4 regions of the Micromonospora sp. WMMD730 genome follow, and region 4 is predicted to be linked to each of the others. Evidence: riboswitches for the same ligand, from Rfam matches in the RefSeq annotation. Region 4 holds a riboswitch; each other region holds the start of a gene.

Region 1 (3,223 bases), 2.4 Mb from region 4:
CGCGCAGCGCACGCCCGAGCAGGACCACCTCGTCGACCTTCTGCCGGGCGAACGCGAGCCGCGCGGACAACTCCGGGTCGAGGGAGGTCTCGGCCGACAGGTCGACCGGCACGTGCAGCAGCGAACAGGACGTGGACACCGCCACGTGGTCGGCCAGCCCGGCGACCGTGGCACCGGCGGCGACGGCCGCCCGCAGATCCGTGCGCCAGATGTTGCGCCCGTCGACCAGGCCGGCGACGACGGTCTTGCCGCGCAGGGGACCGGCGGCGGCGAGCCGGCGCAGATTGCCCGGGCCGGCGACCAGATCCAGGCCGACCGCCTCGACCGACGTGTCCAGCAGCGCCGGCAGGGCGTCGCCGAGGTCACCGAAGTAGGTCGCGACGAAGATCCGGGGACGACGGGGCAGCGCACCGAGACGTTGGTAGGCGTGCCGCAGGCCGTCGATCTCAGCCGCGGTGCGGTCCGCGACGTAGGCGGGTTCGTCCAGTTGGACCCAGGCCACGCCCGCGTCGGCCAGGGCGGTGAGGATCCGGGCGTACGTGTCGACCAGGTCGTCGAGCCGGGCGAACGGATCGTCACCCTTGGCCAGCAACAGGAAGGTGGCCGGACCCACCAGCACCGGTCGGGTGGCGATGCCCAGGTCACGCGCCTGCGCGTACTCGCTCAGCGCCTTCGCCGGGTCCGCCGCGAACACGGTGTCGGGGTCGATCTCCGGCACCAGGTAGTGGTAGTTGGTGTCGAACCACTTGGTGAGTTCCAGCGCGGGCGCGGCATCGACGCCACGGGCCATGGCGAAGTAGGTGTCGAGTCGACCGAGGCCGAGCCGGGCGAACCGGCGGGGGACCGCCCCCACCGCGACGGCGGTGTCGAGCACGTGGTCGTAGTAGGAGAACGTGTTGGACGGGATCGCATCGAGGCGGGCGTCGCGCAGCGTCCGCCACACCTCGGCACGCAGCCCGACGGCCACGGCTTCCAACTCGGTGGCGTCCAGCGTGCCGGCCCAGTACGCCTCGACGGCCTTCTTCCACTCGCGGTGGGCGCCGATACGGGGATAGCCGAGCACGGTGCTCTGCCCGAATGAGGTGGTCACAGGTGGTCCTTCCCTCGCGGTGTCCGACGACCACCGAGAGGAAGCGCGGATACGCCACGGCGTAACCGGCATTCCGCCCTGGCCCTCCCGAGAGGCCGCCGACGGCGCGCACCGGCGGCACGCGCAGCGCTGGCAGGTCTTCGGACTCGTGGGCGTCGTACTCAGACCTACTGGCCGTCGCTTCCCAGACCCTGCGGTCCAGTGCTTCATTGACGGCGGTCGTTCCCACTCACCGCTGCGGGGCAGTCCCGGTCTCACACCGGGTTCCCTCTTACGACGCCCCACCCGAAAACGGGGGAGGCGAACCAGCACCGCCCGCGATCCTACGCCCCACCGACTCCTGCTGCAGGCGGCGTCCGAGGCGCGGGACAGGATTCGCGGTACTCGGTCATGGGTGGCCAGCCGCCTCAGCCGTCTGTGCGGCCTCAGGATCCTCCGCCTCGCGGACCCGAGGCGGGTCACAGCGCGATGGTCGCCGAGCCGCCAGCGTTTTCACCACCGGTGTGGGCGTCGCACCTTGCATCCGTCTCGCTGCCTTCGCTCGCCCATCATGGCCACCAGGATGCACCCGCTCGGTTGCCCGTGGTGCGGCGCGGTGAGCGAGCCGCTGGGGGTGACAGCGGGCAGGGGGCCGCGCGAGCTCGGGTTCCGGTCGGTGCCGTCGGCACGTCTGGTGGTGCCGACGGCACCGACCGGATGACCACCGCCGTCAGCTGTCGGGCGGGGTGGCGGTGACGGCGACGAGCAGGGACAGTTCCCGCACGAGATCGTCCATGGACTGGCCGCTCTGCGCGCGGAGCAGTCCGAGGCTCAGGTCTGCCAGGAGGTAGAAGCCGAGGCTCTTGGCCTGCTCGGAACCGAACGCGGCGAGTAGCTCCTCGGCGCCGCCGAGGTCACCGCGGTGCTTGGCCGCGATGACCCCGGCGGCGCGTTGGACCAGTTCGGCCGCTGCCGGGGTGGGGCTGGTCACGCCGATCAGATCTTTGGCGTGGTGGCGCGGGCGGCGTCGAAGCGGGCGATCACGTCCGACCAGTTGACCAGGTTCCACAGCCGGTCGACGTAGTCCGGCCGGACGTTTTTGTACTGCAGGTAGTAGGCGTGCTCCCAGGCGTCGAAGACCAGCAGCGGAATGGAGCCCTGGCCGACGTTGCCGTGGTGGTCGTAGACCTGCTCGACGATCAGCCGCTGTCCGAGCGGTTCCCAGGCCAGCACGCCCCATCCGGAGCCCTGCACGCCCTTGGTGGCGGCGGACAGCTGCCCGGCGAACGCGTCGAACGTGCCGAAGTGCTCCTCGATCGCGGCGGCGAGCTCGCCGTCGGGACGGTCACCGCCGTGCGGGGAGAGGTTGCCCCAGAAGATCGTGTGCAGCACGTGCCCGGACAGGTTGAACGCGAACGTCTTCTCCAAACCGACAAGCGTGGAGAAGTCCCCCTTCGCCCGGGCCTCGGCGAGCTGCTCCAGGCCGTCGTTGGCGCCCTTGACGTAGGTGGCGTGGTGCTTGTCGTGATGCAGCTCCAGGATCTGCCCCGACATGGCCGGCTCCAGGGCGCCGTAGTCGTAGGGCAGATCGGGCAGGGTGTAAACCGCCATCAGAACTCCTCGGGGTTGCTGCCAAGTTGATGCTCTTGCCACTATTTTGCAATAGAACCGAGGATCGTGCGGGGAGGAGCGGCGGTTGACCACATCGGAGACCGAGCGGGTGAACGCCGCGGTGCAGCGATTACGCCGAGCTGGCCTGCGTAACACCGCAGCCCGGCGCGGAGTACTCGACCAACTCGCCCATGCCGTAGGCGGCCGCGGGCATCTCACCGTGAACGAGCTGTATCGAGCCCTCCTCGCCCGTGGTGTGGCCGTGGAACTGTCAACGGTGCATCGGGTGCTGCGGCAACTGGTCGAGCTGGGCATCGCCCACACCGTGCCGGTCGGCAGGACGACGACCTTCGGGCTCGCCGACGACGCCCATCACCACGCCGTCTGCGGCACCTGCGGCGACATGCGGCAGTTGCCGGCCGAGGCCGTCGCGGCGAGCGTGGCCGCCGCCCGCGCGGTCGGGATCGACACAGAACTATCCGGCCAGGCCGGCGGTGTCGTGGTCTACGGGCGGTGTGCGCGGTGCCTAACAGCGGCCGGCTG
Region 2 (3,223 bases), 2.4 Mb from region 4:
GGCGCGGCACCGGCCCCGAACGCCCAGCCCTCGACACTGCCCGGAGCCGGGTTGTAGCTGCTCGCGCCCGAAGAACTGTAGGACCACGAACCGCCCGCCGGGGCATGCCAGTACGACCAGTAGGCGGTGGCCGGTGGCGTGTTGACACACGGTTCGGTCGCGGAGGTGGGCTTGCCGTTGATCCGGCAGACGAACGCCAGACCCCAGCGCGAGGTGCCGGTCACCGTGAAACCGGCCCCCTGCAGGGCGGCCACCCCGGTGGCCGGGTCGCCCAGGGCGCACGCGACCTGCACGCCCCCGCCGAGCGCGGCGAAGTCGACCACGACGGTGACCCCTGTGGTGCCGGTGCAGGCGGCGGCGTGTGCGGCCTGCGGCGCGGGCTCCACGGCGGTCAGGGCGACGGCGGCGACGGCGGCGGCCACCAAGCCGGCGAGCCGTACGCGAACGATGGATCGGAGACGGAACACTTGTCCTCCCGGGTTCAGGTCGGCGCGACAGGTCATGGACAGGTGAGGACCGGTGCGCCGGAACCGGCGGCCGCAGCGGAGAGCGTGGCGTAGCCGTCGCCGGTCAGGCCCAGGACGGCCTGGCCGGTGGCGCGGGTGGCGGTGGCCGGATCGAAGGTGCCGCCGTCGAAGTCGACCGCGCCCCGGTCGGCCGGCGCCGCGCTGCAACCCACCTGCAGGCCGACCAGGTACGCCCGTGCCCGTGCCCAGGCCAACGGCCGGTAGCCGGTGCGGAGCGCCTGCGCGGCGAGCCCGGTGCTGTTGGCGTTCGGGACGCCCGACGAGTCGGCAAAGCTGCCGTTGGCGCGCTGCACCGACACCAGCCAGCGCAGCCCGGCGGCAGCCGCGACCGGACGCCCCGCCGCTTGGAGGGCCTGCACCGCCAGTGCGGTGGCGTCCACGTCGGAGGTACACACCGGCTGAGCGGGCAGCAGCGGGTATCCGCCGTCCGGGCAGCGGGTCCCGGCCAGCCAGGTGGCGGCGGTCGCGGGCACACCGTGCGCCGTGCGGTCCAGGGCGAGGATCGCGAAGGACTGGCTGAACGCATTGCTGTAGTTGCCGTACGCGGACCGGTCGGTGAACCGGCCGCTGGGCGATTCCAGGCCCCGCAGCCGGGCGATCAGGTCGACGCCGCCGACGTCGGTGGGGTCGCCCCCGCGTGCCTGCACGGCGAGGGCGAGCTTCGCGGTCGCGCCCACGTACGCCTCGGTGCCGCCGTCACCAACGTAACCGTCGCGGATGTCCGGTCGGGTGACCCAGTCCAGTGCCTGCGCGCCGAAGTCGTCGGCGACACCGGCGGCGGCGAAGGCGAACACCGCGTCGAGGGTCAACCCCTGGTCGGGGTAGGCGACGCCGTCGAAGACCACCTCGAATCGTTCGCCGTCGACGAGTTGGTGCGCGAGCCAGCCGGCGGCGGCCCCGGCCCGGTCGACGCCGGGGTGCGCGGGCGCGGCGGTCGCAGGTGCGGCGAGGGTGAGAGCGGCGAGTACACCGCAGAAAAGGGCGAGCAGGCGGTGCCGGCTCAGGCGGACGACCATCGGAAGCGCCTTTCCGGCCCGGCGGTCGTCAGAACCCGGACGATCGCCACCGGCAGGCAGGATCGACCGGCCTCCGACCCGTGGGCCACGACGGGTGGGGAACGGAAATCACGCGTGCGGCGGGTATTCGGGCTTGCCGTCAGAGTGTCTGCCACCTCGACGACCTACCGTTGCGGGCCAGCGCCGGACTTCGACCGGACTTCCCCCGCGCACACGCGTTGATGGAGTTGTCGCGACAGTCTGATCTCCGCGACAGGGGATGTCAATGCGCCATCGTTCGAACACGGTTGGTGAGAAACGGCATGATCGCCGTCCTCTCCGGACGAAGCCGGCCGTACCCTCGCCACCCGACACGAACGCGATCAGCAACGGCACATCGCCTCACCGTCGCCCCCCCGGTGGGCGAAACTGCGGCAGGAAGCATCGCCGCGTCGGGACCCGACGCGATATCGTGACACCGCAGTCGGTCCGCCACGCACCACGTGGCGGCGCAAGAGGGAACCCGGTGCGAGACCGGGACTGCCCCGCAGCGGTGAGTGGGAACGACCGCCGTCATCAGCACTGGGCCCACAGGGCCTGGGAAGCGACGGCCGGTAGGCCTGAGCACGACGCCCACGAGTCCGAAGACCTGCCCGCTGCCCACGTGCATCCGCACGTGGCGAGCTCGGCGACCTTCGAGGGCGGGTCGACCATCGTCGACAGCACGACATCCGGTGCTGCGTGCGACCGCACCGCTCCCAGCCGAGTTCGACGACTCGGCATGAGGAGACCCTGATGCAAGCGCCACCAGCACAACGACCCCGTCGGTCAACGTACGGTGTCGTGACTACCGGCACCGTCGGCACGCCAGCCGAACGGAACGGCCAGTGAGTAGGCCCGCCGCACCACGTCGCATCAGAGTCGACGACGAAGATGTCGTCGTCCTCTCGGCAGGGGACTACGAACGTCTCGCCTCCGCGCGACGGCAACTCGGCGCACGCGAAGCGCGAAACCGCAGCCTGACCGACCAGGTGAACACCCTGAGCACACTGCTGGCCGACATCCGGCGCATCGTCGACTCGACGCCGGACTGCTGTGCGACCCACCGCGACGCCGACAGCCGGATCCGTGACCTGGCAGATGCCCAGCGGATCCCGCGACCGCCGGGCATGCCCACACCGACGCCATGAACCACCGCGACACCCACCCGGACACCGCGCAGCACGCGACGGCACCATCCTGGGCCGCCCGATCCTGCCGGAGCTGGGGTCGCGCGAACGACTCATCCGCTCCGGGCGGACCCCAGGGGGAGTCCGCCCGGACCGGCCCAGTCAGCTCGCGCGGACCTCGGCGGCAGCCGCGACGAGGTGTCGGAGGGACGCCTCGACCTCGGGATAGGTGCGGGTCTTCAGGCCGCAGTCCGGGTTGACCCACAGTCGTCGGGCGGGCCCGGCTGCGACGGCCCGACGGAGCGCGTCGACCACCTCGTGGTGCGGTGGGACGCGGGGCGAGTGGATGTCCCACACCCCCGGGCCGACGCCCCGGCGGTAGCCGATCGCGGCAAGGTCGTCGAGGATCTCCATCTTCGAACGCGACGCCTCGATGCTGGTGACGTCCGCGTCGAGCGCGTCGATGGCGGTGATCACCTCACCGAACTCGCTGTAGCACAGGTGGGTGTGGATCTGGGTGTCGTCGGCGACG
Region 3 (3,223 bases), 720 kb from region 4:
GAGAGGACGGGCAGATGGGCTGGTTCAGCCGACGGACCCGGGCTGACGAGGGCATCCCGACCAAGCTCGACCGGGAGGCCACCCGGGACGACCTGACCGCGCTGGCGGACTTCGTGGCCGCCCACCGGGGGGTGGAGTTCTATCTCGAACCCGAGACGACCGCCACCGACACCACGGTGGTGGCGATCGCGCACGACGGGGAGTGGATCCGCCGCCGCACCGGCTCCCCACGTACGGCGGCCAAGCTGGCCCACCGGCACGCGGTGCCACTCTACGAGGCGGCGAAGACCGGATACCCGGAGCGGATGCGGGCCTGGAACCGGGCCCACCCCGAGCGTCGCCTCCGCTGACCCCGCAGCCGCGCGTGCAGCGTGGCCGGGGTGGTGCCCCCCGTGGGATGTCGGCCCGTGGGATGTGGGTCCGTGGGGGTGCGGCCACGGCGGCGGGTGCGACCGCCGGCCGCCCCGCACCTCTGACCCTGCGGGGCAGGGGTGCGGGGGTATGTCGTCGCGGGGGCCCTTTCGAGCTGATGACGGTGACGGATCGGCCCCGCCGGGTGGGACGACCCGTACCGCCAGGTCGGGGTGGCCGGGGTGGCGCGGCCCCGCAGCACCGGATGGGCCTGTGACCGGAGGGCCTGCGGCACTGGAGGAGGCGGCCCCGCGGCACCGGGCCGGGGTGCCGCCCTCAGGCTGCCCCGGCCCCGGGGTGCCGGGCGGGTGGCCGGGGCGCTACCCGGCGCGACAACCGTCCGGTCAGGTCGGCCGTGCCGGTCCCGAGTCGTTGACATCATCAGCTCGACAGCGTGCGAGAGAGGTGTCCCGACCGACCAGCTCCGTGCCGCCCGGATCAGCTCCGTGCCGCCCAGTTCCGCGCCGTCGCGGGGCCGGTGGCCGCCGTTGACCTCGGGGTGAGGAGTGTGGCAGCATTCGCGGCCTGACGGCAGTGAAGGAAGTCGGTGCGATTCCGACGCGGTCCCGCCACTGTCACCGGGGAGCGATCCCCCCTCGTGGGTCACGACCGTGCGTGCACGGTTGGAAGGCCGGGGGTGAGCGTCGATCCGGGAGCCAGGATACTTCGGCCGTCGGAGAACCCCAGGGCGTGGACACCCGAGGAGGAACCGATGACGCACAGCGTCACTGCCGACCCGATCACGGTCGGTGATTTCCGCATCACCGTCGAGCCTGCGCCGCCGCGCGCTCCCACCTCTCCCACCGTCGCCGGCCGTCGCCGGGGCGGTCGGCCTGCCGCGTACCGCTGACGGCCGGTCCGGATGCCCCGCCGCCGGCGGGGTGCGTCGGACCTCCGCCGCCGCTGACCGGCGTCCCTCCCGCCCCGCTCGGCCCGGCCCCGTGGTCGAGCCGGACGTCACTCTCCGGAGCCGAACGTGCGCATCCTGCTGCTGTCCACCGCCGACACCGATCTGCTCGCCGCCCGCGCCAGCGCCGCCGACTACCGTCTCGCCAACCCCACCCGGGTCGACGTGGCCGCCGTGCCGGCCCTGCTCGACGGTGTCGACCTGGCCGTCGTACGGCTGCTCGGCGGGCGGCAGGCGTGGCCGGACGGCCTCGCGGCGGTGCTCGGCTCCGGCGTCCCCACGATCGTGCTCGGCGGCGAGGCGGTGCCCGACGCGGAGCTGATGGCGGCCTCCACGGTGGCCTCCGGGGTGGCCACCGAAGCGCTGTCCTACCTGGTCGAAGGGGGCGCGGACAACCTCGCCCAGCTCGCCCGGTTCCTCTCCGACACCGTCCTGCTCACCGGTGAGGGCTTCGACCCGCCCACCCCCACCCCGCCCTACGGCATCCTCGACCACCACCGCCCGTCCACCCCGGTCGACGGGGCGGACCCGGTGGCCGGGCCGCAGGACGGCGGCGGGCGGCCCACGGTGGGGATCGTGTTCTACCGGGCGCACGCGCTGGCCGGCAACACCGGTTTCGTGCAGACCCTGGCCGACGCGGTCGACGCGGCCGGCGGCGAACCGCTGCCGATCTTCTGCGGATCGCTGCGCGGGCTCACCCCCGGCGACGGGCCGCTGGACCTCTTCGCCCGCTGCGACGCGCTCGTCGTCACCGTCCTCGCCGCCGGGGGGACGGTCGCCGCCGACGCCTCCGGCGGGGGCGACGAGGACGCCTGGGACGTCGGCGCGCTCGCCGCCCTCGACGTGCCGGTGATCCAGGCGCTCTGCCTGACCAGCACCCGGGAGCAGTGGGCGGCCAGCGACGCCGGACTGTCCCCGCTCGACGCGGCCATGCAGGTGGCCATCCCCGAGTTCGACGGTCGGATCGTCACCGTGCCGTTCTCGTTCAAGCGGATCGACTCCGACGGGCTGTCGGTCTACGCCGCCGACGCCGAGCGGGCCGCCCGGGTCGCCGGGATCGCCGTCCGGCAGGCCCGGCTGCGCCACCTGCCCAACGCCACGAAGCGGGTGGCGGTCGTGCTCAGCTCCTACCCGACGAAGCACTCCCGGGTCGGCAACGCCGTCGGCCTGGACACCCCCGCCTCGGCGGTCCGGCTGCTCGCCGCCCTCGCCGACGCCGGATACCACCTCGGCGACGCGCCGCCGCCCACCGACGGGGACGCGCTGATCCACGCGTTGATCGCCGCCGGGGGTCACGACGTCGAGTGGCTCACCCCGGAACAGTTGGCCGCCGCCGAGGCCCGGGTGCCGGGGGAGACCTACCGGCGCTGGTTCGACCAGGTGCCGGTCGACCTGCGGGACCGGATGCGGGAACACTGGGGTGAGCCACCCGGCCAGCTCTACACCGACGACGGGGACATCGTCCTGGCCGGGCTGCGGTTCGGCAACGTCACCCTGCTGATCCAGCCGCCGCGCGGCTTCGGCGAGAACCCGATCGCCATCTACCACGACCCCGACCTGCCACCCAGCCACCACTATCTGGCCGCGTACCGGTGGCTGGCCGCGCCGGTCGCCGACGGCGGCTTCGGCGCGGACGCGGTGGTGCACCTCGGCAAGCACGGCACCCTGGAATGGCTGCCCGGTAAGGGACTCGGCCTGGCCGCCGACTGCGCCCCCGACGCCGTCCTCGGTGACCTGCCGCTGGTCTACCCGTTCATCGTCAACGACCCCGGCGAGGGCACCCAGGCCAAGCGGCGGGCGCACGCCGTCGTGGTCGACCACCTGGTGCCCCCGATGGCCCGCGCCGAGACCTACGGCGAACTGGCGAAACTCGAACAGCTGCTGGACGAGTACGCCACCGTGCAG
Region 4 (3,223 bases):
CGGCGGTCTGCGAGTACGCCAGCATCGAGCGGTGACCGACCCGAGCCGGGGGAGGCCGGTCGGGATCGGACCGATGTCAGCCGCTCACCGCCGCCGGGATCGCCGCCGCGCTCACTCGCGGAACGCCTCGGTCGCGGCGGTCCGCCGGTTCCACATCGCGACGGCCACCGGATCGCCCCAGCGCACGCAGAAGTCACGACACCGCAGGCACATCCGGACCATGGCCGCCTGCCGCTCGCCCCAGCCCGGACGCTCGCCGTAGCCGGTGAAGAGGTGATCGAGGTGATCGACCGCCAGGGGATGGTGCATCCGTACGATCCACTCGGTCCACGCGAGGTCCTCGACCGCCGGGCCGAGATGGCACAGCTCCCAGTCGATGACCGCCAGCACCTCGTCGACCGCCTCGTTCACCAGGATGTTCTGCGGGCCGAAGTCGCCGTGCACGATCACCTCGCCGGTGCCGGGAAGACCCGGCACCGTCGCGGGGTCGACGTCGGACAGCCGTCGCCGGGCCTGGCCGCACAGCCGCAGGACTGCAGCGGCGTGACCACCGTCCAGGGCGTCCTGCGCATGCCAACCGGCGACCTCCGCGACGGCAAGCTCGCCGTCGGGGGCCGCCCGGACCTCCGGGACGGGAAAGCTGCCGGCCAGCCCGGACAGTGCGGCCCGCTCGACCGTGAAGCGCTGTCCGGCATCGGGCCCCAGGTAGGACTTGCGCACCGTGCCGGCCACCCGGCTGGTCGCGTTGGTGTATCCGTGCGGCAGCCTCAGCTCCTCGTCGCCGGCCGTCTCGGTCATGCCGTTCTCCCTCTCCGTCGTTCGACGCGCCCGGACCGGACGGACCTCGCCGGCACCGGCTCGTACGGTCGCCGCGCCGCCGTCGCGGACCACGACATCACGTCCCGAAGCCACGGTCTCGAACACCGTGTCGCTGCGCAACGGGTCCGGCACCTCGACCCCGACGTGCTCCTCCCGCCGCACGGGAGTCCAGCGACCGAAGCGCGCCTCGTCGTAGGCCTGGCAGCCGGCCACCTCGGCGAGGACGTCGCACACCCCGGCGTCCACGTGGACGCCGGAACACGGGGACCCGCTGCGTGTGCTGTCGGGTCGGGCCGTGGCCGGCCGGCGTCGGTGGTGCGGGTTAGCATCGGCGACGGCATGATCGTGCGAGGTGCCCCGCGCATGCGGGGAGAATCGGGAAGCCGGTGTGATTCCGGCACGGGCCCGCCGCGGTGACCGGGGAGCGACCGTCCAGGCGCGAGGAGCGCAGCCACTGGCCCAAGGGCTGGGAAGGCGGACGGGTAGGCGTTGATCCGGGAGTCCGAAGACCGGCCTCGCGTCGAGCGCCCACCCGTCGGGGGTGGGCCGAGCGCAGCGGGAGCCTGCCTGTGGAACTCTACGACGCCATCCACCGCCGCCGGGACGTCCGGGCCGAGTTCACCGGGGAGCCGGTGCCGGCCGACACCCTGCACCGGATTCTCGACGCCGCGCACGCCGCGCCCAGCGTCGGCAACTCGCAGCCGTGGGATTTCGTCCTGGTCCGGGACCCGGCCGTCCGTCGCCGGTTCCATCGGCACGTGCAGGCCGAGCGGGCGACGTTCGCCGCCACTCTGGACGGTGCGGCGGCCGAGCGGTTCGCGCGTATCAAGATCGACGGGGTGCTGGAGTCGACGCTGTCGGTGGTCGTCACCTACGACCCGCAGCGCGGCGGCCCGGCGGTGCTCGGGCGGCACGCCATCGCCGACGCGGGCCTCTACTCGGTCTGCCTGGCCATCCAGAACCTCTGGCTCGCCGCCACCGCCGAAGGGCTGGGCGTCGGGTGGGTGTCCTTCTACCGGGAGCCGTTCCTGGCCGAGCTGCTGGGTGTGCCGGCCGGCATCCGGCCGGTGGCCTGGCTCTGCGTCGGGCCGGTCACCCACCTGGAGGCCGTGCCCGATCTGGAGCGGCACGGGTGGCGGCGGCGCAGGCCCCTCACCGAGGCGATCCACCACGACCGGTGGCTACGGCGGGGGACCGACCAACCGAACAGCTAATTCGGGTACGTCGATGCGACAGCTAGGCTGGCGTCGCACTGAGTCATCGCTCGGCTACGTTGGGAGGAGTTTCATGCGTACCACCGTCAAGGTGTTGGCGGCGTCCGCGCTCGCCGCCCTGAGCCTCGCCGCCGCCGGCGCCACGCCGGCTCTCGCCGCCGCCCCGGCTCCCTTCTGCGAGTCCGGCGCGTCGCAGTTCTACTGCGACGCCAGCAGCACCGGCACGACGACCTGGAGCATCACCTGGTACTCCGGCAGTGTCGGCACCTTCACGACCGCCGGGCCGACTCTCTTCGCCACCTGCCCGGCCAGCAACCTCGGCCACCCCGTGCGGGCCAGCTACAGCTACGTCGACGGCGGCACCACCCAGTACAGCGGCACCACCCAGTTCATCTGCCGCAGCGGCTCCTGGCAGTAGGGCCGTCCGGCGTCCGGCGTACGCGCGGGTGACGCGCGTACGCCGGACGGGCTCTGGTGTGACCACCACCCGGGCGTCGACGCCGGACTTTCCGGGACCACCGGCACCGACGACCGGACGCCGGTCACGTCGTGGTGATGGCCGCAGCTCGTGAGTAGCTGTACAGGATGTATCCCCGGTAGACGGCGGCGTGGAACAGGTAATGCGCGATGCCCACCATCTCACCGTCGCGCCGTGCGCAGATGCCCCGGATCTGTTCGCCGTCCACCAGGCGCTGCCACGTGCGTTCGTAGCCCTCGTCGTCGACCTCGGTCGCGGGTCGATCCGGCCGGCCCGCCCAGTGCGCGGGGAAACGCCGGGTCAAACCCTCCCACTCTTCGCGGTCACGTCCAGTCAACGAGTCGATGCTCACCACGGCCGTCATCCTCGCATCACCTCCCGCACTGCGGAGGGCGTCGGACGCGGTGTCCGGCGGACCGGACGCCACCTCGGTGCACCAACACTGCCGGGTGGGCAGGTATGGGTTTGTATGGGGATCCCCCGCACGGCCCGACGTCACGCGACGCTCGTCGGCGAGGCCCGCCCCGAGGGCGGGCGCCGAGCTATTCCACCTGCGGTGGGAGGGAACGATGATGAGATTGCTACCGCGAGGACACCGGTCACCATCCGGGCTGGTGGGCATCACGATCGCGGCGGTACTGCTGGGGATGGGGGTACATGCCAGCGGGGAGGGGAGACCCCCGGCTGCCCAGGGGGATCTTCAGGACTGGCA

Evidence for each region. A riboswitch is a leader RNA that binds a small molecule or an ion and turns the genes downstream of it on or off. The one in region 4 is predicted to bind cobalamin.
Region 1: linked by a shared signal. The riboswitch ahead of metE (5-methyltetrahydropteroyltriglutamate--homocysteine S-methyltransferase) and the one ahead of bluB (5,6-dimethylbenzimidazole synthase) in region 4 are both predicted to bind cobalamin.
Region 2: linked by a shared signal. The riboswitch ahead of ACN265_RS19265 (peptidase) and the one ahead of bluB (5,6-dimethylbenzimidazole synthase) in region 4 are both predicted to bind cobalamin.
Region 3: linked by a shared signal. The riboswitch ahead of cobN (cobaltochelatase subunit CobN) and the one ahead of bluB (5,6-dimethylbenzimidazole synthase) in region 4 are both predicted to bind cobalamin.

Annotation. Positions count from the first base shown of each region.
Region 1 is NZ_JBMHML010000002.1:4,494,227-4,497,449, reverse strand. Features, by position in the region: gene metE (5-methyltetrahydropteroyltriglutamate--homocysteine S-methyltransferase) at 1-1,090, opposite strand, end outside; cobalamin riboswitch at 1,205-1,415, opposite strand; gene ACN265_RS19250 (hypothetical protein) at 1,800-2,060, opposite strand; gene ACN265_RS19245 (superoxide dismutase) at 2,066-2,680, opposite strand; gene ACN265_RS19240 (Fur family transcriptional regulator) at 2,766-3,223, shown strand, end outside.
Region 2 is NZ_JBMHML010000002.1:4,498,228-4,501,450, reverse strand. Features, by position in the region: gene ACN265_RS19270 (hypothetical protein) at 1-503, opposite strand, end outside; gene ACN265_RS19265 (peptidase) at 500-1,543, opposite strand; cobalamin riboswitch at 1,645-1,772, opposite strand; cobalamin riboswitch at 1,991-2,193, shown strand; gene ACN265_RS19260 (hypothetical protein) at 2,410-2,712, shown strand; gene metE (5-methyltetrahydropteroyltriglutamate--homocysteine S-methyltransferase) at 2,854-3,223, opposite strand, start outside.
Region 3 is NZ_JBMHML010000002.1:2,838,808-2,842,030, forward strand. Features, by position in the region: gene ACN265_RS12395 (hypothetical protein) at 15-350, shown strand; cobalamin riboswitch at 949-1,078, shown strand; gene cobN (cobaltochelatase subunit CobN) at 1,388-3,223, shown strand, end outside.
Region 4 is NZ_JBMHML010000002.1:2,118,961-2,122,183, forward strand. Features, by position in the region: gene ACN265_RS09490 (hypothetical protein) at 1-35, shown strand, start outside; gene ACN265_RS09495 (phosphotransferase) at 112-1,065, opposite strand; cobalamin riboswitch at 1,154-1,351, shown strand; gene bluB (5,6-dimethylbenzimidazole synthase) at 1,389-2,033, shown strand; gene ACN265_RS09505 (hypothetical protein) at 2,107-2,451, shown strand; gene ACN265_RS09510 (GNAT family N-acetyltransferase) at 2,576-2,875, opposite strand.